3 linked regions of the Syntrophotalea carbinolica DSM 2380 genome follow. The protein of the gene in region 2 interacts with the protein of the main gene of each other region in a pairwise test. Links are inferred from orthologs where the notes say so. Each region holds a gene or a part of one and is shown on either strand. Other genes may lie near its edges.

Region 1 (8,345 bases), 590 kb from region 2 along the record:
GATGATGAAAGATAGGCCGGTAAATATTTTCCGGCAGCCCCCACTGTTTAAGCATCAAGCCGGTCAGCTGGCCATGATCGAAACCGAGAAGCTCCCTTTCGATCGGATAGCTCGCGCTTCCGGCATAAGCTTTCAGCAAAAGGATTTGTTTATATTCCATCTCCATCCGCTGGTACATGACCAGCACGCCGATATCCTTCAGGAGGCCACTCAAAAAAGCATCGGCGCCTGAACCGCGGATATGGGAAGCCAACATCTCGGCGGCCACGGCTGCGGTAATGGCACGTTTCCAGAAATAGTCCATGTCGAACAGATCGCTGTCAGGTGCCGCCAGGCTGTCCATAATCATAAACGACAGGGCTATATTCCGGGTCACGTTTATGCCGAGAACCGTCAGAGCATTTTCTATGGTTTTAATCTTTCCGCCGAACCCGAACAGGGAGGAATTGGCGATTTTCATCATTCTGGCCGTCAAAGAGGGATCTTTGCTGATGATGTTGCCAATTTCCAGAAAGGAATGTTCGTCATTCCTGACGACTTCGAGGAGACGAAACACCACGTTGGGCGGAGTGGGTAAGTCGAGGTGGCCCTGAATGATGCTTTCGATGGCCGCTATTTTTTCGCCCGCGGGCGAATTCTCAAAATCTGAAAAATCCATAAATTGCAAAAAATCCTGCACTGCAAATGCAAACGGCTGGAGAACAAAAGGAAGCAGTCAACCGCGTCTTAATCGAGGGCCACCACAAAGCTGTTGCCATACCCTGAGCGGGCAAAAGCTTCCTTCGCTTCAAAAGCTGCAGACAACGAAGGGTAACGTCCTACCCATACCCTGTAAAACAATTTACCGTTGACCCAACCTTTTTGCACACGGGCCTGCCCGAGTTGCTGCCGGTATCTGCCGGCCAGCCGCTGAGCATTTTGGTTAACGGTAAATGCGCCGATCTGAACAGCATAATCGCCCACTTCGTAACTGGGGGCCGGACGATAGGTTACCAGACCCCGGTTATCCACCGCAGCCATACCAAGGGCTTCAATGCGCACCGGCGCCGTACCGGGACCTACGACCTGCAGACGCATTGCCGCCTCGTAGGACAGATCGATAATACGATTGCCGACAAAGGGGCCCCGGTCATTGATCCGTACAATTTCCTGATGACCATTATTTTTGTTGACGACACGAACATGGGTACCCAGTGGCAAAGTCTTGTGCGCGGCGGTCATGGCGTGCATGTCGTATATCTCGCCGTTGCTGGTCTTTTTGCCATGGAATTTGGGGCCATACCAGCTGGCCAGCCCCTCCTGCACGAATCCCTCGCAGCTGCTCATCGGCTGGTAGAGATTCCCGTTCACCGTATAGGGCTTCTGGTGTCCCTTAAGTCCTGCCGTGGCCGGGGTATCGACCACCCGGGTGCGATACCGCCCGGCACAACCGCATAACAAGGCAGCTGCCAGGCAGACAATCCCGGCTCTTTGCAACATGCGTAGCAACATAAATACCCTGGTCTTCACTTTTCCATGTGCATTTTCAGTGTGACAGCGTCATTCGAAACGCCTGCCACCTGATATCCGAAACCGCGAACAGCAAAGCGAGGCTTATAGATACTATTCCTGAACCATGGTCATGGCGCGCAGCTTTTGATAACGCTGTTCACGCAGTTCATCCGAAGACAGGTCTTTCAGGTCGTCAAGATGTTTCTTGAGGCAAATCCGTACCTGCTCGGCAGCTGCCTTATGATCGCTATGGGCACCGCCCAGCGGCTCGGGAATCACTTCATCGATGACACAACCAAGATTCTGGATATCACCCGCGGTCAGTTTAAGTGCCTCTGCGGCAACCGGCCCTTTGGCACCGTCCTTCCACAAAATGGCGGCGCAGCCTTCCGGAGAGATGACCGAGTACACGGCATTTTCCATCATCAGCACACGATTGCCGACAGCCACGGCCAACGCCCCTCCGGAACCGCCTTCTCCGGTAACGGTTACGATAACCGGGACTTTGAGAGCCGCCATTTCCCGCAGGTTGCGGGCGATGGCTTCGGCTTGTCCCCGCTCCTCGGCACCGATTCCGGGAAACGCCCCCGGCGTATCGACAAAAGTAAAAATCGGCAGACCGAATTGCTCAGCCATCTGCATGACCCGCAGGGCCTTACGGTACCCCTCGGGATTGGGCATGCCAAAATTACGGTAAACCTTCTCCTTGGTATCCCGCCCCTTCTGATGACCTATAACGGCGCAGGGCTGCCCGTCCAAACGGGCAAATCCGCAAACCAACGCCGGATCATCGCGAAAGTTGCGATCGCCATGAACTTCGAACCAGTCCGTAAAAACATGTTCAACGAAATCGAGGGTAAAGGGACGATTGACATGACGTGCCAACTGGGTCACCTGCCAGCGGTTGAGATTGGAGAAGATTTCACGCCGTAATTTTTCGGCTTTTTTCTCCAGGCGCTGGATTTCACCGGAAAAATCGACCTCGTCGGTGGAATAGTCCCGCAATTCGCTCAGTTTCTGTTCCAGTTCAACCAGGGGTTTTTCAAAATCCAGGTAAAATTGCATGTACCTCTCCTGACATCCTTGTCTGCAACCATGGCATCATACGATTCGGATCACACAAATACGCCACAGGCATACAAAGCCTACTTTATTCGAAAGTTATCACATTGTACCCAAACAGGCGCTCGGTGTCTTCCATCATTTCATCGGTAGGGGCAATTTTCAGACTTTCGGGCAACCGCAGAACGGTCTCGCTGCGATGGGGAATCACCAGGTGCATGAGCACCGGGCAAGCGCCCCGATGACGCATTATGATCTCCTTGAGACGATGCAGTTGATCGTCGACGAGCCCCGGAACCTGAAACCTGAAGTGCACCCGTTTGGTTTCCTTGCGGCTGACCTCCGCCAGAGGCAGGATTTCTTTCGGCATCAGTTTGCGTGTTTCCTCTGCAACTTCCACCGTCCCGGTCACCAGCAGCGGCTGATCGCTGTGCAGAGAGTCCGAAGCGTCGCGATAGATATCGGGAAATACCACCATTTCCACGAAGCCGCTGAGATCCTCCAGGGTCACAAAAGCCATGCGTTCGCCCTTTTTGGTCACCAGATCCTTGATGCCGCTGACCATGCCGCACAATCGCACCTCTTCCTTGTCGGCCCGTTCAGCAACGTCGGCGGTGGTACAATTGGCGAAACGCCGTATGACCTCCTGATAGCGTCCCAGGGGATGGCCGGTGATATAGAACCCCAGTGACTCTTTTTCGAACCCGAGCTTGACTTTATCGGACCATTCCTCCATTTCGGGCAAAACCCCATAGCTGGTGCCCCGCTGAGATACAATCTCATCGGTACCGAACAGGGATGCCTGCCCCTCCGCCTTTTCGCGCTGCACCTTCTGGCCGATTTCCATGGCCTCTTCCAGCACCACCAGGTACTGGGCGCGATGACCGCCCAAAGAATCGAAAGCTCCGCACTTGATCAACGCTTCGACGACTTTTTTGTTGACCTTGCGTAAATCGACCCGCTCGCAGAATTCGTGCAAAGTGGTGAAGGGCTGCTCCTGGCGAACCTCGAGTATCGCGTCGATAGCCGCTCCGCCGACGCCCTTGACGGCGCCGAGTCCGAACCGTATGGCATTGTCGTGTACGGTGAAGGAACTGCTCGAAGCATTGATGTCCGGAGGCAGCACCTCGATACCCATAGAGCGTACTTCGTTGATGTTCTTGATGACCTTTTCGGTGTTTTCCATGTCCTCTGTCAGCAGAGCAGCCATGAATTCCACCGGATAATGGGTCTTCAGATACGCCGTATGATAAGCGACCAGGGCATACGCCGCCGAATGCGATTTGTTAAAACCGTACGCGGCGAATTTTTCCATGAGATCGAAGACCGCCTCGGCCTTTTTGACATCGAGTTCGTTCTCCCGGGCGCCGGACATGAAAATCTCTTTTTGCTTGGCCATCTCCTCGGGTTTTTTCTTACCCATGGCCCGGCGCAGCAAGTCGGCGCCTCCCAGGGAATAGCGTGCCAGCACCTGGGCGATCAGCATGACCTGTTCCTGATAGACGATAACGCCATAGGTGTCTTTCAGAATCGGCTCGAGTTGCGGAAAGTCGTAGGTGATCTCCTTTTTGCCGTGTTTGCGCAGAATGAAATCGTCGACCATGCCCGATCCAAGCGGCCCCGGACGATAAAGGGCGCAGACGGCGATAATATCCTCGAAACAACTCGGTTTGAGCTTGACCAGCAGTTCCTTCATACCGGAAGACTCGAGCTGAAACACGCCCGTGGTTTCACCGGCCGACAGCAACCGATAGGTATCGGGATCATCGTCCCCCACCAGTTTCAGGTCAAATTCCGGATCATTGCCCTCATGAATCAGCCGTACCGCGTTGGCGATAACGGTCAGCGTCTTCAAACCGAGGAAGTCGAACTTGACCAGCCCGATCTGCTCCACGTATTTCATGGGGAACTGGGTAACCTGGCCGCCCGATTTCGGATCGGTGTACAACGGCAGATATTCGGACAACGGCTTGGGGGTAACCACCACGCCGGCGGCATGGGTGGACGCATGCCGGGTCAGACCTTCCAGCGTAAGGGCGATATCGAGAAGTTGTTTGACCTGGGGATCCTTGTCCTGCAATTCCTGCAGACGCGGTTCCTGTTCCAGGGCTTCCTTGAGGGTGATATTGAGCACCGTGGGTACGAGCTTGGCGATTCGATCGACATCGCCGTAGGACATATTGAGGGCCCGCCCCACATCACGGATCACCCCCTTGGCCATCATGGTACCGAAGGTGATAATCTGGGCGACGTTTTCCTCGCCGTACTTCTGCCGCACGTATTCGATAACATCTTCCCGCCCGTAGATGCAGAAATCGACGTCGATATCAGGCATCGAGACGCGCTCGGGGTTCAGAAAACGTTCAAACAGCAGATTATAGGGAATGGGATCGATATCGGTGATGCGAATGGCGTAAGCTACCAGCGAACCGGCGGCACTGCCGCGACCGGGACCGACGGGGATCCCGTTATCCTTGGCCCAGTTGATAAAATCGGCCACGATCAGGAAATAACCCGGGAACCCCATGCTGTTGATACATTCGAGTTCCCGTACCAACCGGTCGTGGTAGACTTTTTCCTCTTCGGCGGAAAAATCGGGACGAACCTTGCGGATTTCGGCCAGGCGCTCTTCCAGACCGCGCCAGGAATCCTCTTCCAGCACCTGATCGAGGGTCTTTTCGGCCGGTTTTTCGTACTGGGGAAAATGGTAGGTATCGAAATCGAGTTCCAGGTTACAGCGATCGGCAATCGCAACGGTATTGGCCAGGGCCTCGGGTGCATAATGAAAGAGTTCGGCCATCTCTTCAGGCGTTTTGAGATAGAACTCGTCATTGGAAAACCGAAAGCGGTCCGGATCATCCATGGTCTTGCCGGTCTGCACGCACAGCAAAACTTCATGGGCGGCAGCGGACTCGCGGGTCAGATAATGACAATCGTTGGTGGCAACCAGGGGCAGTCCCAACTCTTTGCCGATAGCGATAAGACCCTCATTGACGGGCTTCTGCTCAGCGATGAAGTTCTCCTGCAATTCGAGATACAGACGATTCTCATCGAATATGGCGGCCATATCACGGGCGCGGGCCACGGCCTGCTCGTGTTTGCCCTGCATCAACAGCGAGGGAAGCTCCCCGCCCAGGCAGGCCGTCAGCGCAATCAAGCCTTTATTGTATTTACGCAGCAGGTCCCAGTCGATACGCGGCTTATAGTAAAAACCTTCGCGGTAACCGGCTGAAACCATCCGGCAGAGATTCTGGTATCCTTCGATATCCTGACACAAAAGCACCAGATGGTAGGCTTTGTCGCCGCCACGCACATTGCTCTTCTCAAACCGGGAACCGGGCGCAACATAGACTTCGCAACCGACAATCGGCTTAACGGAGCTTTTTTTGAGTTTGCTGAAAAATTCGACGGCACCGAACATATTGCCATGATCGGTAATGGCGACGGCCGGCATACCGCAGTCTTCGGCACGTTTGATCAGGTCACCTATGCGAATGGCGCCATCGAGAAGGCTGTATTGGGTGTGAACGTGGAGGTGTACAAAAGGCACTTTTTCCATGCAATATCCAACCGAAGCGACCGCTATCGGCAGGCTTGCCGGCTGTACTCAAAAAGAATGGCCGACACGCCCATCGAAAAGCGCGCTCATGTCAACAATGGTGATAATTTATAGGGACAACGTCAGGATTGAGAGGATAAAAACGCGACACTTTAGCACCGCTGCCGCGGACCGTCAAGATCACGCCTGATCGCCCAGCACCCGGACACCGAAATGACCGAGAAAATCGACAAGCTTGATCAAAGGCAAGCCGATGAGCGTTGTATAATCATCCCCCTCAAGCCGCTGCATGAGAGCTATCCCCAACCCTTCGACCTTGAAGGATCCGGCACAGTCCAAAGGATTTTCCCGCTGCAGATAGCAGCGGATCTCCTGCTCCGTCAAGGCGCGCAGAGTCACCCGATAGGTCGCGAAACCGGTCAGAGTCTCGTCGCGGTTGCTGTCATACACGGACAACCCGGTATAAAAGGTGTGACTTTTGCCCGCCATGCCGCGAAGCTGGCGCACCGCCCCCTCCAAGCTGTCGGGCTTGCCAAGCACTCTCCCGGACGCGTCCACAAAAACCTGGTCCGAGCCGATGATCAGAGCATCGGGATACTTCTGAGCCAGGCTTTTGGCCTTGCCGGCGGCCTGGTGTTTAACCAGCAGTTCCGGAGCGATTTCCTGATCGATCTGTTCCTGATATTGAGGCGCTGCGACATGAAACGGCAGACCGAGTTGCCGCATCAACTGCATCCGATAAGGGCTGGTGGAAGCCAAGACAATGATCTTCATAAACACGCTCCTGAAATAAAAATATCCTCCCTTTTTACTTCAGCTGCGCCATAAATGCAACGTCTACACCGCCTGCGGCCCTACGAGAACAGCATGGGCGGAATTTGCAACTCAGACACATCCGCCAGACCACGCCCCATCAAAGCTTTACCGATGGCGGCCAGAAGTCTTTCGCGATCGACCCGCTCGAAAAACTCGCCGATCCGCGAACAGCCGAGCCATTCGTCGGCAAAGGTCACCTGCACCTGGTCCCCCGACTCGATCAGCACCTCGCCTTCATACCACCCGTCCCCAAGCAGCGCAGACAGGGCCCAGCGGGGAGTCCCCGAGCGCTGGCACCATTCCGCATGATGGATATCAAGATATACCGTTTCCCCCGATTGTTCGCCCAAAGATAAAACCAGCATGTCGTTATCCTCCCGAAAAGTATGTGTCTACCTTGGAAGGATATTCCCCATCTGCGACAGATTAAGTCACAAGTCACAATGTCGCATCTAAAGCCTGCTGCAACCCCGCCGCAAAGGCGTGGCGCAAGGTATCGGGGCCGAGCACCTCGAGATGAGGCAAAAAGGAGTAAAGCCAGGCAAGGATCTCCTTGTGACCGCCGGCCTGCAGAGAAAGAATCAGCGAACCATCCGGCTGTTCTTCAAGCTGTTGAGTGGGGTGCCATTGGCGTTCCCGAATCAGATGCGACACTTCGGAAAAAAAGCGTACCCGGATAGGTTGCGGTTTTTCGCCGACCATGCCGAAGGCCTCCCGGTCTTCTTCGTCCAGGCGGAAATCCTCGGGAATCTCGAAGCGCTCCTCGCCGACCCGGACACTTTCGATACGATCCACCAGAAAGCGTCGCAGGTCACCGCGGTTGTGCGCATAGCCAACCACATACAACGACTCTTTGAAAAACAACAGGGTATAGGGATCGCATAGATACTCGGCGGCCTTGCGACGTGCCGGCGCATACCGAATAGTACAACGATACTGATACAGCAGAGCCCGCCGCAACGATTCGAGAACCTCGCGCTTGCCACGGTAATCGCGGGTTCCCTGGAAACGCGGGGTCACAGCTTGTGCGAGACGTTCCAGATGGGCGACGCTGCGCGGTGGCAGGCTGGCCCGGATGCGCCCGAAAACGGCATCGAGATCATCCAGAAAAGGGGTACCCTCGAGCATGCCGAGTTGCCCGCGACATAGGTAAAGGGTCATTAATTCGGACAGGGAAAAGGTAATAGGGGGGATTTTGGAAAAACCGGTAAGAAAGCCGTAAAGGATCCGGCCATCCCCTGAAGGCTCCTTGATCAGGGGATAACCGGCATCTTCTATAGCCTGCAAATCACGGTAGATGGTGCGGCGGGTAACGCCGCACTCCTCAGCCAACTCGTCGGCGGTGCTGCCGTGGCGGACCTCCAGAATGCGGATCAGGTCATGCAGGCGCGCGGCCTGGCTATACTTGCGGGGCGGT
Region 2 (7,281 bases):
GGGGTGATTCTGGTGCTCGACGGCATTACCGATCCACATAACCTCGGAGCATTGGCAAGGTCGGCGGAAGCTGTAGGCTGCCAGGGGATCGTTCTTCCCAAGGATCGGAGCTGTCCCATTACAGCCGCTGCCGAAAAGGCATCGGCCGGTGCTTTGGCGTATCTTCCGGTATGCCGCGTGACGAATGTCGCGCGTTCTTTAGAAGTTTTCAAGCAAGCCGGATTCTGGGTGTATGGCCTCGCCGGTGACGCTGGATCGCAAAGTCTTTACGATACCGACCTGCGCGGCAACGTGGTGCTGGTTGTCGGCGGTGAGGGAAAGGGCTTGCGGGATAATGTCAGAAAGCACTGTGATGCGCTGCTGGCGATTCCTATGCGCGGTCAAGTCTCTTCTCTCAATGCTTCCGTTGCCGGTGGTGTAGCGCTGTTTGAGGTTCTTCGTCAGCAGACGGTTTGAGGCTGTAAGTCGCTGTCCGTGGGGTGACTGCCGGGCAGTCAGATTGTTGTTTTTTGAAAAGATCGTTTTTTTTGGAGAAAAGAGTTGACAGGCAGGGGGTGGATGGACTATACCTTTGCTCCGTTCGCCGCAACGAGCATGGGCGAAAAAACTGCTTGCAATTTATATCCAATAGGGTTATAAAGCGCATCTGTGCCTGGCTGGCGTAGCTCAATTGGTAGAGCAGCTGACTTGTAATCAGCAGGTTGCGGGTTCAATTCCTGTCGCCAGCTCCATCAAAAGGACGGGCAGCAGACACAACACAATCTAAGCGTGTCCCCTGGAGGGGTTCCCGAGTGGCCAAAGGGATCAGACTGTAAATCTGACGTCGTAGACTTCGGAGGTTCGAATCCTCCCCCCTCCACCATTTGAATACTTGCCGAATGAGACTGTGGCAAGGTTGCCAGGAGGCCCTGACGGGCCGGTCGTACTGGAGTCTTGGTCTTAGTTAGTTCAACAAATAGCTTCGAATGAGGAATGGCTTTGAAGGGCGGGAGTAGCTCAGTTGGCTAGAGCATCAGCCTTCCAAGCTGAGGGTCGCGGGTTCGAGTCCCGTTTCCCGCTCCAGATTCATGTCGTTCCGCGCGGTTGCAAATTGCTTGGCCCACATAGCTCAGTTGGTAGAGCGCATCCTTGGTAAGGATGAGGTCACCGGTTCAAATCCGGTTGTGGGCTCCATTTTGCGGGCCTTTCGCGTTGCTTGTTTTTGAAGTATACTTTGTTTCGGTTATGCCATATCCTGGCTGTCCTAAAGACACAGACTATATCGCTAAGAGTTTAAAGAGGGAGGTTACTCCATGTCGAAAGCAAAATTTGAAAGAACTAAGCCCCATGTAAATATCGGCACCATCGGTCATGTTGACCATGGTAAAACAACCCTGACTGCAGCTATTACACAGACTATGGCTGCACGTGGCCTGGCCGAGTTCAAGGCTTTTGATCAGATCGATAACGCTCCTGAGGAGCGTGAGCGTGGTATTACTATTGCCACCGCTCATGTCGAGTATCAGACCGATACCCGTCATTATGCCCACGTTGACTGCCCTGGTCATGCCGACTACGTCAAGAACATGATCACCGGTGCTGCGCAGATGGACGGTGCCATTCTGGTTGTGTCCGCTGCTGACGGCCCCATGCCTCAGACTCGCGAGCACATCCTGCTGGCTCGTCAGGTTGGCGTTCCCGCCATGGTCGTGTTTTTGAACAAGGCCGATATGGTCGACGATGAAGAGCTGATGGAACTGGTTGAGCTGGAAGTGCGCGAGCTGCTTAGTTCCTACGACTTCCCCGGCGACGATATTCCGATTGTTGCCGGTTCCGCTCTCAAGGCTCTCGAGTGTGGTTGCGGTAAGGACGATTGCGATGCCTGCAAGCCGATCATCGAGCTCATGAATCAGGTCGATACTTACATTCCTGAGCCTGAGCGCGATATCGACAAGCCTTTCCTGATGCCTGTTGAGGATGTCTTCTCCATCTCCGGTCGTGGTACTGTTGCTACCGGTCGTGTAGAGAGCGGTATCGTCTGCGTGCAGGATGAGATCGAGATTGTCGGCATGAAAGAGACCACCAAGACGGTCGTTACCGGCGTCGAGATGTTCCGCAAGCTGCTCGATCAGGGCCAGGCCGGCGACAACATCGGTGTGCTGCTGCGCGGCGTCAAGCGCGAAGACATCGAGCGCGGTCAGGTTCTTGCCAAGCCCGGCAGCATTACGCCGCATACCAAGTTCAAGGCCGAGGCCTATATTCTGACCAAGGAAGAGGGCGGCCGTCATACCCCGTTCTTCAATGGTTACCGTCCCCAGTTCTACTTCCGTACCACGGACGTTACCGGTATCTGTGAGCTTGCCGAGGGGACTGAAATGGTTATGCCTGGCGACAATGCCAGCATGACTGTAAACCTGATTACTCCGATCGCCATGGATAAAGAGCTGCGTTTCGCTATTCGCGAAGGTGGTCGTACCGTTGGCGCCGGTGTCGTCAGTGAAGTTATCGAGTAATCCTTTTTAAGGCTGAATTCCTCTGCCCGCCATGCGGCGGGCAGGGGTAGAGGAAACGGATATGGCTGACATAATTACCCTTGCCTGCACCGAGTGCAAGCAGCGGAACTATACGACGACTAAAAACAAGAAAACCAAGCCCGAGCGGCTTGAGTTCAACAAGTACTGCCGTTTTTGTCGTAAGCATACCCCTCATCGCGAAACCAAGTAGTTTCGCTGGGCGAAGTAGATAGGCCGCAGCTGTCTGCGGTCTTTTGCATGCAGGCCAGTAGCTCTAATGGCTAGAGCACCGGTCTCCAAAACCGGGTGTTGGGGGTTCGAGTCCCTCCTGGCCTGCCATATTTTATAGCAAGCTCTGGGAGTTATCGTGGTCAAGAAGGCGATGGAGTTCCTTGGCAACGTCAAGGTCGAGTTAAAAAAGGTGACCTGGCCCTCCAAAAGAGATGGCTATGGGTCCACTCTGGCGGTTATCGTGCTGGTGCTTGGCGTTACGGCCTTCCTGTGGGGGGTCGACAAGTTGTTGTCTTCCGCCATCGGTGTGATTCTCAGGGGATAGGTGAAAAGATAATACGGTATGTCTAAAAAGTGGTACGGGGTGCATACATATTCCGGGTTCGAAAACAAGGTCAAGATGACTTTGGAAGAGCGGATTCGTCAGCTCGGTTTCGAGGAGCTGTTCGGGGAGGTGCTGATTCCCTCCGAGACAGTTGTCGAGATGAAGAATGGCGAGCGTAAGACTTCCACGCGGAAGTTTTTCCCGGGGTATATCCTCGTGCAGATGGAGCTTAACAACGAAACCTGGCACGTGGTCAAGAATACCCCGAAGGTGACAGGGTTTGTTGGTGGGGGGTCGGCGCCGCCGCCGATCTCGGACGAAGAGGTGGCCAAGATCACCGCGCGCATGGAAGAGGATGTCGAGCGGCCCAAGCCCAAGGTGGCTTTCGAGGTTGGCGAGACGGTGCGTGTGGTTGACGGTCCCTTTCTGAATTTCACCGGCGTTGTTGAGGATGTGAAACCCGATAAGGGAAAGCTGAAGGTCATGGTCAGCATTTTCGGCCGGGTTACTCCTGTCGAGCTCGAGTTTATCCAAGTCGAAAAAACCAGCTGACGCTGGCTTTATGAAGGTTAAAGTTCAAGGAGAAGCTCATGGCCAAAAAGGTTGTTGGATTAATAAAATTGCAGATTCCTGCCGGCAAAGCCAACCCTTCGCCGCCGGTCGGTCCCGCGCTGGGTCAGCACGGGGTCAACATTATGGAGTTTTGCAAGGCGTTCAATGCTAAGACGCAAGCTCAGGACGGTATGATTATTCCGGTAGTCATTACCGTATTTGCCGACCGTTCTTTTAGCTTTATTACCAAAACGCCGCCTGCTGCTGTTTTGTTGATGAAGGCCGCCAAGATTCCCAAAGGGTCTTCGGTGCCGAACAAGGATAAGGTCGGTAAGGTGACCAAGGCGCAGGTGCGCGAAATCGCCGAACTGAAAATGCCTGATCTCAATGCGTTTGACATTGAGGCTGCGATTCGTACTATTGAGGGTACGGCTCGCAGTATGGGCCTCGAAATCGTATAATTTCTGGCAGGATCTGGAGTACGCCAATGTCCATAGGAAAGCTGCACAAGCAAGCCAAGGAAAAAGTCGATCGTTCGCAGGTGTATCCCATCGGCGAAGCGCTTGCCTTGGTAAAGGAGGTTGCACACGCTAAATTCGACGAAACCGTCGAGATCTCTGTTCGTCTTGGGGTTGATCCCCGTAAGGCCGATCAGATGGTGCGTGGCGCCGTGGTGTTGCCTAACGGCCTGGGTAAAGACGTCAAAGTTCTGGTGTTTGCCAAAGGCGAGAAGGCTATTGAAGCAAAAGAAGCTGGAGCCGACTATGTTGGCGGAGATGATCTCGTCGCCAAGATTCAGGAAGGCTGGTTCGACTTCGATACTGCCATTGCGACTCCCGATATGATGGGTACGGTTGGTAAGATCGGTCGTCTTCTCGGCCCCCGCGGGCTGATGCCGAACCCCAAAGTAGGAACCGTGACCTTTGAAGTCGGCAAGGCTACGAGTGAGGCCAAATCGGGTAAGGTTGAATATCGTGTCGAAAAGGCCGGTATTGTTCATGCTCCGGTGGGTAAGGTCTCCTTCGATGCCGAAAAGCTTCAGGAAAATCTGGTTGCCCTGTTTGATGCGCTGGTAAAGGCCAAGCCGGCAACTGCTAAAGGAACCTATTTTAAAAAGATGAGTCTTAGCAGCACCATGGGTCCCGGGATCAATGTTGATCTCCCCACTGTGCAGGCTCTCGTAAAATAGTTTTTGGGATTATTCGCAGCATGCCGTCCTGCCTTCTGGCGGGTCGGCGTGTTGTGTCTGATATCCAGGTCAAAGACAGCAGGTACCTACGGTGTTTAATGGTATGACCGCCTGCCGAGGCCGGAGCGAGTGGATACGATTGTCTCCCTCTGTGGCCATTGACTGGAAAACGGTCCTCACGGACTCAGTAAATACTACAGAAAGGAGGAGAGACAGTGAAAAAAGAAGCGAAATCACAAGTCGTATCTGAAATGGCACAAAAGCTGGCTTCGTGCCAGGCTGCGTTTTTGGCCGACTACCGCGGTCTCACCGTCGAGCAGGTCAATCAGCTGCGTGGAGAGCTGAAGAAGGTCGGCGTCGAATACCGTGTCGTCAAGAATACTCTGCTGCGTCTGGCTTCCAAAGGTACCGATGCAGAGTGTCTTTCGGAGTATCTGCAGGGGCCTAACGCTATTGCTCTGGCAGAAGAGGATCCTGTCGGTCCCGCCAAGGTATTGACCCAATTTGCCAAGAGTAACAAGGCTTTCGAACTCAGGGCCGCCGAACTCAACGGCAAACTGTTGTCGATTGATGAAGTCAAGGCTCTTGCAGAGCTGCCGAGCAAGGAAGAGCTGCTTGGCAAAATGCTCGGTTCTATTAATGCACCGGTCAGCAATTTTGTCGGCGTTCTTGCTGCGGTTCCGCGTACCTTCGTACAGGTACTCGCCGCTATTCAGCAGCAAAAAGAAGGCTGATTTTTTGTGTCTTAATTTCTCACAACCAAAAATAATGTTTGATAGCTATACGGAGGTTATCCAACCATGGCTGATATCACCAAAGAGCAAGTTGTTTCCTTTATCGAAAACATGAGCGTTCTGGAACTGGCTGAGCTGGTTAAGGAACTGGAAGAAAAATTCGGCGTATCCGCCGCCGCACCCGTAGCCGTAGCTGCTGCTCCTGGTGCCGCTGCTGGCGCTGCCGCTGCTGAAGAAAAAGACGAGTTTGACGTCGTGTTGAAGTCCGCCGGCGACAAGAAGATCAACGTTATCAAAGTTGTTCGTGCCGCTACCGGTCTCGGCCTCAAAGAAGCCAAGGACATGGTCGACGGGGCTCCTCAGACCATCAAAGAGGCTATGCCCAAGGCCGAAGCTGAAGAGCTCAAGAAGCAGCTCGAGGAAGCTGGCGCAGCTGTCGAACTCAAGTAGTACCCTTTGCATATTTAACACCTTAGCCAAGGCTGCAGTATGCGGCCTTGGCTATTCTGCTTTCGTTAGCTTCCCCTAGCTAAAGGAGAAACCATGGCTTATTCGGTTGCGAATAACCAGCTTCTTAGGAAACATTTTAGCACGATTAAGGGAATCATCGAGATTCCTAACTTGATCGATATCCAGAAGAATTCCTACAAGCGTTTCCTGCAAGCAGGGCTCCCTCCTTCTGCTCGGAAAAATATCGGGCTTGAAGCGGTTTTTCGCTCGGTTTTCCCCATTCGCGATTTTAGCGAAACCTGCTCATTGGACTACGTTTCGTACTCTCTGGGTACGCCTAAGTACGATGTGGGTGAGTGCCACCAGCGAGGGATGACCTTTGCCGCTCCCGTTAAGGTATGCGTGCGTCTTGTGTCTTGGGATGTCGACAAGGAATCCGGAGTCCAGGCGATACGCGACATAAAAGAGCAGGAAGTCTATTTTGGCGAGATCCCTTTAATGACCGAAAACGGTACCTTTATCATCAATGGTACCGAACGCGTTATCGTGAGCCAGTTGCATCGTTCTCCCGGTGTGTTTTTTGATCATGATAAAGGCAAGACTCATTCGAGCGGCAAGATTCTTTATAATGCTCGAGTGATCCCGTATCGTGGTTCCTGGCTCGATTTTGATTTTGATCATAAAGATCTCCTTTATGTCCGGATTGACCGCAGGCGGAAACTTCCCGCAACGGTTCTGCTTAAAGCTCTCGGTTACAGTGCCGAAGAGTTGTTGAATTACTATTATCAGGTGGAGACCGTTACGGTAGACGGGGACTCCTTCAAAAAAAAGGTCAATCTCGACCTTCTTGCGGGTCAGCGTGCCTCGACCGATGTGCTCGGCAATGATGGGGAAATTATCGTCAAGGCCAACCGCAAGTTCACCAAAGCGGCTATTCGCAAGCTTGCCGACAGCAATGTAGAGTATATCCCGGTTTCTGAAGAGGAAATCGTCGGCAAGGTTGCTTCCACTGATATTGTTGATGTCAGCACCGGCGAGGTCATTGTTGAATGCAATGAGGAAATCAGCGAGAGCAAGCTCGAAGAGTTGCGCACGCGAGGCATTGTTGAGTTCAACATCCTGTTTATCGATCATCTCCATGTAGGGCCCTACCTGCGGGAGACGCTGTTGCTGGATCGCATGGCTACTCCCGAGGATGCCCGCATCGAGATCTACAGGCGTCTGCGTCCAGGAGATCCGCCGACCATAAAGAGCGCTAATGCGCTTTTTGAAAGCTTGTTCTTCAACCCTGAGAGATATGATCTTTCG
Region 3 (7,297 bases), 1.5 Mb from region 2 along the record:
TTTCTGTCCTCAGTTGCGTTGAGGTGGAGGTGCCCATGGTTCAAAAGATGGCGTGTGCAGGGTGGTGCTTGATGGCGCTGGCGCTGGTTGTGTCCGGGTGTACGCCTTCCAGCGGATCCCGTACGAAGGCGACGCAAAACGCCAAGGTACAATACACCCTTGGTGTGGCCGAACTCAAAAACAATAACCCGACCATGGCGCTGGCCAAATTTCTTGAAGCGGAAAAGTTCGATAAGAACGATTCCGACATCCAGGAAGGTCTGGCCCAGGCGTATCAGCGCAAGGGGGCTTTTGCGGAAGCGGAAAAGCATTATTTACGGGCCATTGAACTACGTCCGGATGAACCGCGGTATTTCAATAATCTCGGAGCGCTCTACCTGGATATGCAACGGCCCGATGATGCCCTGCTTCACCTGAATAAGGCTGCCACCAATCTGCTGTTCCCTCAACCCGAAATTCCCCTGACCGGTATCGGAATGGCGTATTTTATGAAGCAGGAACATCAACAGTCCATAGCCTCCTATCGGGAAGCCTTGAGTAAAAATCCGAGGTATATCGAAGCGTATCTTCGCCTCGGAGAAGTTTTGACCACTCTTGGCCAGGTCGATCGCGGGTTGATTGAATATAAGAAAGCTCTGCTGTTGGCTCCAGAATATGGGCGTCTGCATTTTTATATGGGGATGGCTTATATGAAAAATGGCCAGATGGATCCGGCTCGCCAGGCTTTTCTTAAAGTCCGGGAGTTGATACCTGAATCGGAGATGGGCATCAGGGCCGGCGATTATCTTGACATGTTACAGTGAGACGTGAACGCTATGCATGACACATCAACAGAGGACAGTCCCGCCGAAGTGCCGGTTGCCAGCCTGGGAAAGCAACTGCAAGAGCGACGTGAGGCCATGGGGTTGAGTCTGCAGGCTGTGGCAGAACGTACCCGCATCCGTTCGGCTTATCTGCGGTCATTCGAGGACGATGATTACGAGGCGTTGCCCGCAGCCGCCTATGCCGTTGGTTTTTTGCGTCAATATGCAACATTGCTGGGGCTCGATGCCGAGCAGGCGCTGAAGGAGTTTCGCGGTGCCGCGCAGTCTGTCGCCCAGCCCCTGTCGCAGCTTCCTACCCCTGAAAACTCCGGCACCGAGCTGGAGCCGGCCGGGAAGAAGCGCCCGGGATTCCCGATTTGGCTGTTGATTGCCCTGGGTGCCATTTTGGTTGCCGGCTGGCTGTTTTACGTGGAAAACCGCGAAACGTGGATTCCTGTATCCAAAGAATCCGCAACGCCAGCCTTGCCCGCCAGTGAACCAGCGGCGGGGATTTCTGCCTCGCAATCTTCGATGAAATCCGATGCGGCACCTGAGCCGCAGAGTTCGCCACCCTCCGCATCTGAAGCTTCCGCCCCGGTGCAGGATGCAGATGTCCCCGTCGAAACCAGCGAAGCGTCCGAAGATGCGCTGATTTTCCCTCTGCCCGCAGGCGGGGCGGTGTTTCGCATCGCCTCCAAAGGAAGCGGCTGGGTGGAAATAGAGGCTGATCGGCGGCCTCTGCAGAACTACGATATGCAACCAGGCACGCGCGTCGAATGGACCGTCCATGATTTTGCGGAAATCCGGGTCAGTATTCCCGGCGGCGTGCAGGCATGGCTGGACGGTCGTGAAGTGAGTTTGCCCGATACCTGCGTGGTGATCCTCCGACAGCCCCCGGCAACGGTGGCGTCGACGGCCATGTCCGCACATCGCGCCGGGGAACATTGACATGGGAAGCGTTTTGACCGAAGAAAATCTGGGCCCCATCGTGGAAGAGGTGCATGCCCGATGCGGGATGGCCCCTTTCGATCTGGCTTTGATCCTCGGATCGGGCCTGGGGCAGGTCGCTGACGCAGTGGAGGATGTAAAAGTCTGGGAGTACAGGGATTTTTCCTGCTTTCCGGCCGTTGCCGTGGCCGGACACGCCGGCCGGTTGCTGGCCGGCACTCTGCATGGCCGCCGGGTACTGATCTTTCAGGGACGCTTTCATCTGTATCAGGGATTGACCGCCTGGCAGACGGCCGTGCCCGTGCGACTGGCGCATGCTCTGGGTTGTCGGCGGTTGTTGCTGACCAACGCCGTTGGCGGTATTCACCCCGACTTGGATGCCGGATGTTTCATGTTCGTCGCCGATCATATTAATGTGCTGGGCGACAATCCTTTACGCGGGATGTGCGGCGATACTTTCGTCGATTTATCCAGGCTTTATCGTACGGATCTTTTCAAGTCTCTGCGTACCGAAGCGCTGTCCCATAATATCCATGTGCAACAGGGGGTTTTGGCAGCGGTACCGGGACCCTCCTACGAAACTCCGGCGGAAGTGCGTGCTCTCAGGCAGATGGGTGCCGATGCCGTTTCCATGTCATTGATTCCTGAAGCCATTATGGCCGGGGCCCTTGGCCTTGAGGTTGTCGGACTCAGCTCTGTCACCAATCGTGCCGCCGGCCTTGGCACAAAGCGTCTTTGTCATGACGAGGTACTCGCCTCCGGCAGCAATACTGCAAAAAACCTTTCCGTGTTGGTCGCTTCCCTTTGCCTGGGCTGGTTTTAAACCTGCGACAAGCGCAATGCTTTCCTGTGGTTAGAATCTGTAACATGCTGAAATTAAGGAAAAAACACATTTTTTGATGATTTTGCAGCGGCTTGACAGTCCACGACCCGGTGGTATGCTTTAGGCAAATCAGGGAAGGGGGTGTCAGCAGTGCAGAATCGGGAAAAGATTCTGGTAGTGGACGATGAAGAAAATGCCCGCATTGCTCTTCGGGCTATTCTGCAGAATGAAGGCTATCAGGTAGATAGTGTGGCTAACGGCTTCGAGGCTCTCGAGTTTTTGCGCATGCATAAGGTCAATGTCGTGATCAGCGATCTTAAGATGCCGGAGATGAACGGGCTTTCCTTTCTTCGCGAACTTAATCGACGTTATCCCAGTACCAGGGTGATCATGGTAACCGCTTATGGCGGGGTCGAATCGTATCTTGAAGCAATCCAGCTGGGTGCTTTTGAATACATCCATAAGCCTGTAAAGGTGGATGAACTCAAATTTATCATGCATAAGATGCTGACCGAGGAGCGGCCAGTCAACGCTAACTGATCTGTTTCGGGGAGTGGCAATGAAAGATTTCAAGACGGTATTGTTTGCAACTGATTTTTCGGAAAATTCCGAGTATGCGTTCGAATATGCGCTGGCGATGGCCCGCAAATATGAATCCCTGCTGGTTATAGTCCATGTCATTAACGAACCGGTCGACTTGCGTGGATTTTACGTGCCGCATATTTCTTTCGAATCCCTGGAAGAGGAAATAGAAGAAGGTGCTCGCAAGATGATGGAAAAGTTTTGCCGTATGCACATCGCCGATTATGAAAACTACCAGACCTTTATTGTCCCTGGCATCCCTTACGATGAGATTATCAAAAAAGCCATGGAGCTACCCGCCGATCTCATCATTATGGGGACTCAGGGCCGTTCCGGTCTGGATCATGTCTTGTTCGGAAGTACCGCCGAGAAGGTGGTGCGCAAATCCCCGGTACCGGTTATGACCGTGCGTGTTCCAGCCTGAATCTCAAACTGATCCATGTCTTCGGGGGCGACCTTAGGTCGCCCTTTTTTTATATGGGCTCGGGGTGGGTCGAGCGTCTTTGGGTATTTCTCCCTTGCATAAAGGAATTGCGCAAGGGTATCCTTGGCTACTAAGAAAAGGTCTGCACAGGCGACTTGATGATGGTTCCAAGAGGGTTATTGTCCATCGGCGGGCGCATATCATTCTTTGGGGCCGGATATTTTTGTTGCGAGGTGATTTTAATCATTTCAAGGAGATGGGGATGTCCAGCCGGATTCTAGTGGTGGATGACGAGGCGATTATTCTGCAATTGGCCACCATGGTATTGACCAGCAGAGGTTTCGAGGTGCTTACCGCTCACAGTGGGCAGGAATGTCTTGAAATCGTCGAACAGGAATCGCCGGATCTGGTGTTGCTGGATTACATGATGCCTGTCATGGACGGAATGACGACACTGCGTCATCTGCGTCAGGCTCACCCCGACACCTATGTCATCATGTTAACCGGTAAAGGCAGTGAACAGATTGCCGTTGATGTGATGAAGGCCGGTGCCGCCGACTATATTCTCAAGCCTTTTAAAAATCAGGATTTGGTGGAACGCATTGAGAATGTGTTACGCATTCGGCGTATCGAGATTCACAACCGGGAATTGCGGGAGGAACGCGAGCGCCTTTTAAGCCAGATCGAAGGCTGGAACCTTGAACTGGAAAGGCGCGTGGCGGAAAAAACCCGTGAACTGGAACTGGCCCATAATGAAATTCTGCAAGCCGAAAAACTTGCCGCACTGGGACATGTTTCCGCCGGGATGGCCCACGAAATTCGCAATCCCCTCAACGCCATCGGCCTGTTTGCCCAGATTCTTAAACCGGTGCTGGCTCACGATGCCGAAAAAGCCGGGTATATCGATAAATTGCTGCATGAAGTCGATCGTATCGATGGGATCCTGTCCAAGCTTCTGGACGCCAGCAAAGGGCCTCAAGTAACCCTGGAGCCGGTTTGCCTGGTCGAAACCATAGATCGTATCCTCGAGACCTTCAGTGCGCAGCTCAATGCCAGTGGTGTGAGTGTCGACAAGCATTATGAACAGGTGCCGCCACCGATGATGGCGGACAAGGGGGAAGTTGAACAGATCTTCACCAACCTTTTCGCCAACTCCCTGTATGAGATGCAGCACGGGGGGGCGCTGAAGGTCGGGGTTCGGTACGACGGCTATAATGTGACCATCGAGGTTTCCGATACCGGCGGAGGCATTCCCAGGGAAAATCTGAGCAAGATATTCGACCCGTTTTTTACCACCAAGACCAAAGGTACCGGTTTCGGATTGTCCGTGGTACTGCGCATTGTCAAAAGTTACAAAGGCCACATCAACGTACGTAGCACGGAAGGGGAGGGCACCATATTCAATCTGGAATTTCCCCTTGCTTTGGAAACAACCTGATTTTCGTGTATGTCACGGAAACGCTGCCTATATCAGATAATCGACGTCCATGCCTTTATTGTTACGTGAAATTGCCCTGACCCTTGATGAAGACGAAACATTGTTGCCGCTACGGGTCTCCGAGGCGCTTGGGGTTGCCCCGGAGAGTCTTGGAAATCTGAGTGTTGTGCGTCGGGGCATCGATGCGCGGCGTAAATCCCGTATCCTGCGAATATTCAGTGTTCAGTTCGAGGTGGAGAACGAAGAGGCATTGCTGCATCGCCACGCCGGCAATCCCCGATTGCAACCCGTCAAACAGCAGGTTTTGCCTTTTACGCCATCTTTGACCAAGCCATGGCGGGTGCTCGTGGTCGGGATGGGACCGGCCGGTCTGTTTGCCGCCTGGCACCTGGCGCGATGCGGTGCCGAGGTGACGCTGGTTGAACGGGGACGGTCCGTTGAAGACCGGGTGCGCGATGTCAGAAAGTTCCGCCAGGAGGGGGTATTCGATTCCCGGAGCAACATTTCTTTTGGCGAGGGCGGCGCCGGAACCTTTTCCGATGGCAAGTTGACCACCCGGGTTAAACATCCCTGGCACCGTCAGGTGTTGCAGACCCTGGTCGATTGTGGAGCACCCGAGGATATTCTGGTGGATGCCAAGCCCCATGTCGGAACGGATCGTCTGCGCCTGGTTTTGATTCGCTTTCGCCAGAAACTACGCGATCTGGGCGTTGCGATCCGTTATGAAACCCGCCTTACCGGCCTGGCATTCACTGCCGGCCGCGTGCGCGCGGGTGTGTTGAACGACTGCGAAGAGGTGACATGTGACAGCCTGGTTCTGGCATGCGGACACAGTGCCAGAGATACTTACGAAATGTTGCAGTCGGCCGGTGTGGCCATGGAAGCGAAGCCTTTCGCCATCGGCCTTCGGGTGGAACATCCTGCCCCGTTGATCAATGCGATTCAATACGGACATGCACAGCATCCGCATTTGCCGACGGCCGAATACGCTTTGACCTGGAACGATCCCAAGACCGGACGCGGTATCTACTCTTTTTGCATGTGTCCGGGAGGGGAGGTGGTTGTGGCTTCCTCCGAACCCGGGGGGATGGTGGTTAACGGCATGAGTTACCTGCGCCGTGACGGGGAGTGGTCCAATAGCGCGCTGGTCGTGGCCGTTCGGCCCGAAGATTTCGACGGACGGGATGCTTTGGCCGGCATGCGTTTTCAGCGGCGCTGGGAAAAACGGGCATATGAGCTTGGGGGAGGAGATTTTCATGCTCCGGCCCAGAACCTCATGGCTTTTCTCGGTCGGGGGACAGGTCCTATTCGCTCAAGCTGTCGACCCGGGGTGCGCGAGGCCGAACTTGCCGAGGCGCTGCCGGCTTTCGTAACGACGGGATTGCGCCGCGCTTTGCCGCAATTCGACCGCCGCATGCGCGGGTTTGTTACGGCCGAAGCAAGTTTGATCGGCATCGAGAGCCGTACATCGGCTCCTTTGAGAATATTGCGCGACAGGAACGGACAGTCCGTTTCCCACGCGGGCCTTTTCCCCGCAGGGGAGGGGGCAGGATATGCCGGGGGCATTATGAGTGCTGCCCTTGACGGCATTAACATCGCAGAGCATATAATTAATTTTGTACCAAGCGGGAGTTGCAGGTGAAAAAAGTTTATGCGGGGCACATTAAGGATCGGGATATAGTGAACGACTCCTTTCTGGTGCGCGAAAAAATAACCGCCATGGCGCGTAACGGCAAGCCCTATCTGACCCTCAAGCTGATGGATCGTAGCGGCGAGGTGGAGGGGCGTGTCTGGGATCGTGTTGAAGAGTTTTCGGGTTGTTTTGACAAGGATGATTTCATCGAGGTGCAGGGCAAGGCCAGTCTGTATCTCGGTAAAATGCAGTTGGTTATTCAAAAGCTGAGAAAGGTCGATGATTCGCAGATCGACCTGGGCGATTATCTGCCTGTTGCGACGCGTAGCATTGAGGACATGGTGGCGGAACTCAGGGATCAGGTTGCGAGTTTGCAAACACCCTGTTTCAAAGATCTGATGGAACTTTTTCTGGCCGATGAAGCTTTTATGCAGGGTTACACAAGCGCCCCGGCTGCCAAGGCCATTCACCATGTCTATCTCGGGGGGCTGCTCGATCATTCCTTGTCGGTAGCTCGCCTGGTGGACGATATTTGCCGTCATTATCCCACGGTCAACCGCGACCTGTTGCTTACCGGCGCTTTGCTCCACGATATCGGCAAGGTGGCGGAGCTGTGCTATGAGCGCGCTTTTGGTTACACCGATGC

Evidence for each region. Proteins that work in one complex are often made in the same cells at the same time.
Region 1: the proteins of rplL (region 2) and dnaE interact in binary tests that used the Escherichia coli proteins (3 or more experiments, as listed by UniProt). The link is inferred for Syntrophotalea carbinolica DSM 2380 from one-to-one orthologs.
Region 3: the proteins of rplL (region 2) and PCAR_RS11105 interact in binary tests that used the Escherichia coli proteins (3 or more experiments, as listed by UniProt). The link is inferred for Syntrophotalea carbinolica DSM 2380 from one-to-one orthologs.

What each region holds. Positions count from the first base shown.
Region 1 is NC_007498.2:1,428,186-1,436,530, reverse strand. What follows is about bases 2,442-6,434. They hold dnaE (DNA polymerase III subunit alpha), read right to left. Parts: upstream 6,113-6,434; coding sequence 2,642-6,112; downstream 2,442-2,641. Other genes in these bases: PCAR_RS06930 (Maf family protein), read right to left, coding at 6,293-6,434; PCAR_RS06945 (acetyl-CoA carboxylase carboxyltransferase subunit alpha), read right to left, coding at 2,442-2,556. Also shown: PCAR_RS06955 (sensor domain-containing diguanylate cyclase), read right to left, coding at 1-658; PCAR_RS06950 (septal ring lytic transglycosylase RlpA family protein), read right to left, coding at 727-1,491; more of PCAR_RS06945, read right to left, coding at 1,603-2,441; more of PCAR_RS06930, read right to left, coding at 6,435-6,886; PCAR_RS06925 (hypothetical protein), read right to left, coding at 6,967-7,293; PCAR_RS06920 (helix-turn-helix transcriptional regulator), read right to left, coding at 7,367-8,345. UniProt on the Escherichia coli protein: DNA polymerase III is a complex, multichain enzyme responsible for most of the replicative synthesis in bacteria. This DNA polymerase also exhibits 3' to 5' exonuclease activity. The alpha chain is the DNA polymerase catalytic subunit.
Region 2 is NC_007498.2:834,078-841,358, forward strand. What follows is about bases 4,353-7,281. They hold rplL (50S ribosomal protein L7/L12), read left to right. Parts: upstream 4,353-5,589; coding sequence 5,590-5,973; downstream 5,974-7,281. Other genes in these bases: rplA (50S ribosomal protein L1), read left to right, coding at 4,353-4,789; rplJ (50S ribosomal protein L10), read left to right, coding at 5,005-5,523; rpoB (DNA-directed RNA polymerase subunit beta), read left to right, coding at 6,067-7,281. In the rest of the region: 23S rRNA (guanosine(2251)-2'-O)-methyltransferase RlmB, read left to right, coding at 1-456; tuf (elongation factor Tu), read left to right, coding at 1,293-2,492; rpmG (50S ribosomal protein L33), read left to right, coding at 2,554-2,703; preprotein translocase subunit SecE, read left to right, coding at 2,860-3,048; transcription termination/antitermination protein NusG, read left to right, coding at 3,067-3,600; rplK (50S ribosomal protein L11), read left to right, coding at 3,639-4,061; more of rplA, read left to right, coding at 4,088-4,352. UniProt on the Escherichia coli protein: The binding site for several of the GTPase factors involved in protein synthesis (IF-2, EF-Tu, EF-G and RF3). Is thus essential for accurate translation.
Region 3 is NC_007498.2:2,344,804-2,352,100, reverse strand. What follows is about bases 1,912-4,856. They hold PCAR_RS11105 (universal stress protein), read left to right. Parts: upstream 1,912-3,133; coding sequence 3,134-3,580; downstream 3,581-4,856. Other genes in these bases: PCAR_RS11100 (hybrid sensor histidine kinase/response regulator), read left to right, coding at 3,843-4,856; PCAR_RS11110 (response regulator), read left to right, coding at 2,725-3,114; PCAR_RS11115 (purine-nucleoside phosphorylase), read left to right, coding at 1,912-2,574. In the rest of the region: PCAR_RS17890 (tetratricopeptide repeat protein), read left to right, coding at 36-803; PCAR_RS17885 (helix-turn-helix domain-containing protein), read left to right, coding at 816-1,751; more of PCAR_RS11115, read left to right, coding at 1,753-1,911; more of PCAR_RS11100, read left to right, coding at 4,857-5,018; PCAR_RS11095 (NAD(P)/FAD-dependent oxidoreductase), read left to right, coding at 5,068-6,660; PCAR_RS11090 (3'-5' exoribonuclease YhaM family protein), read left to right, coding at 6,657-7,297.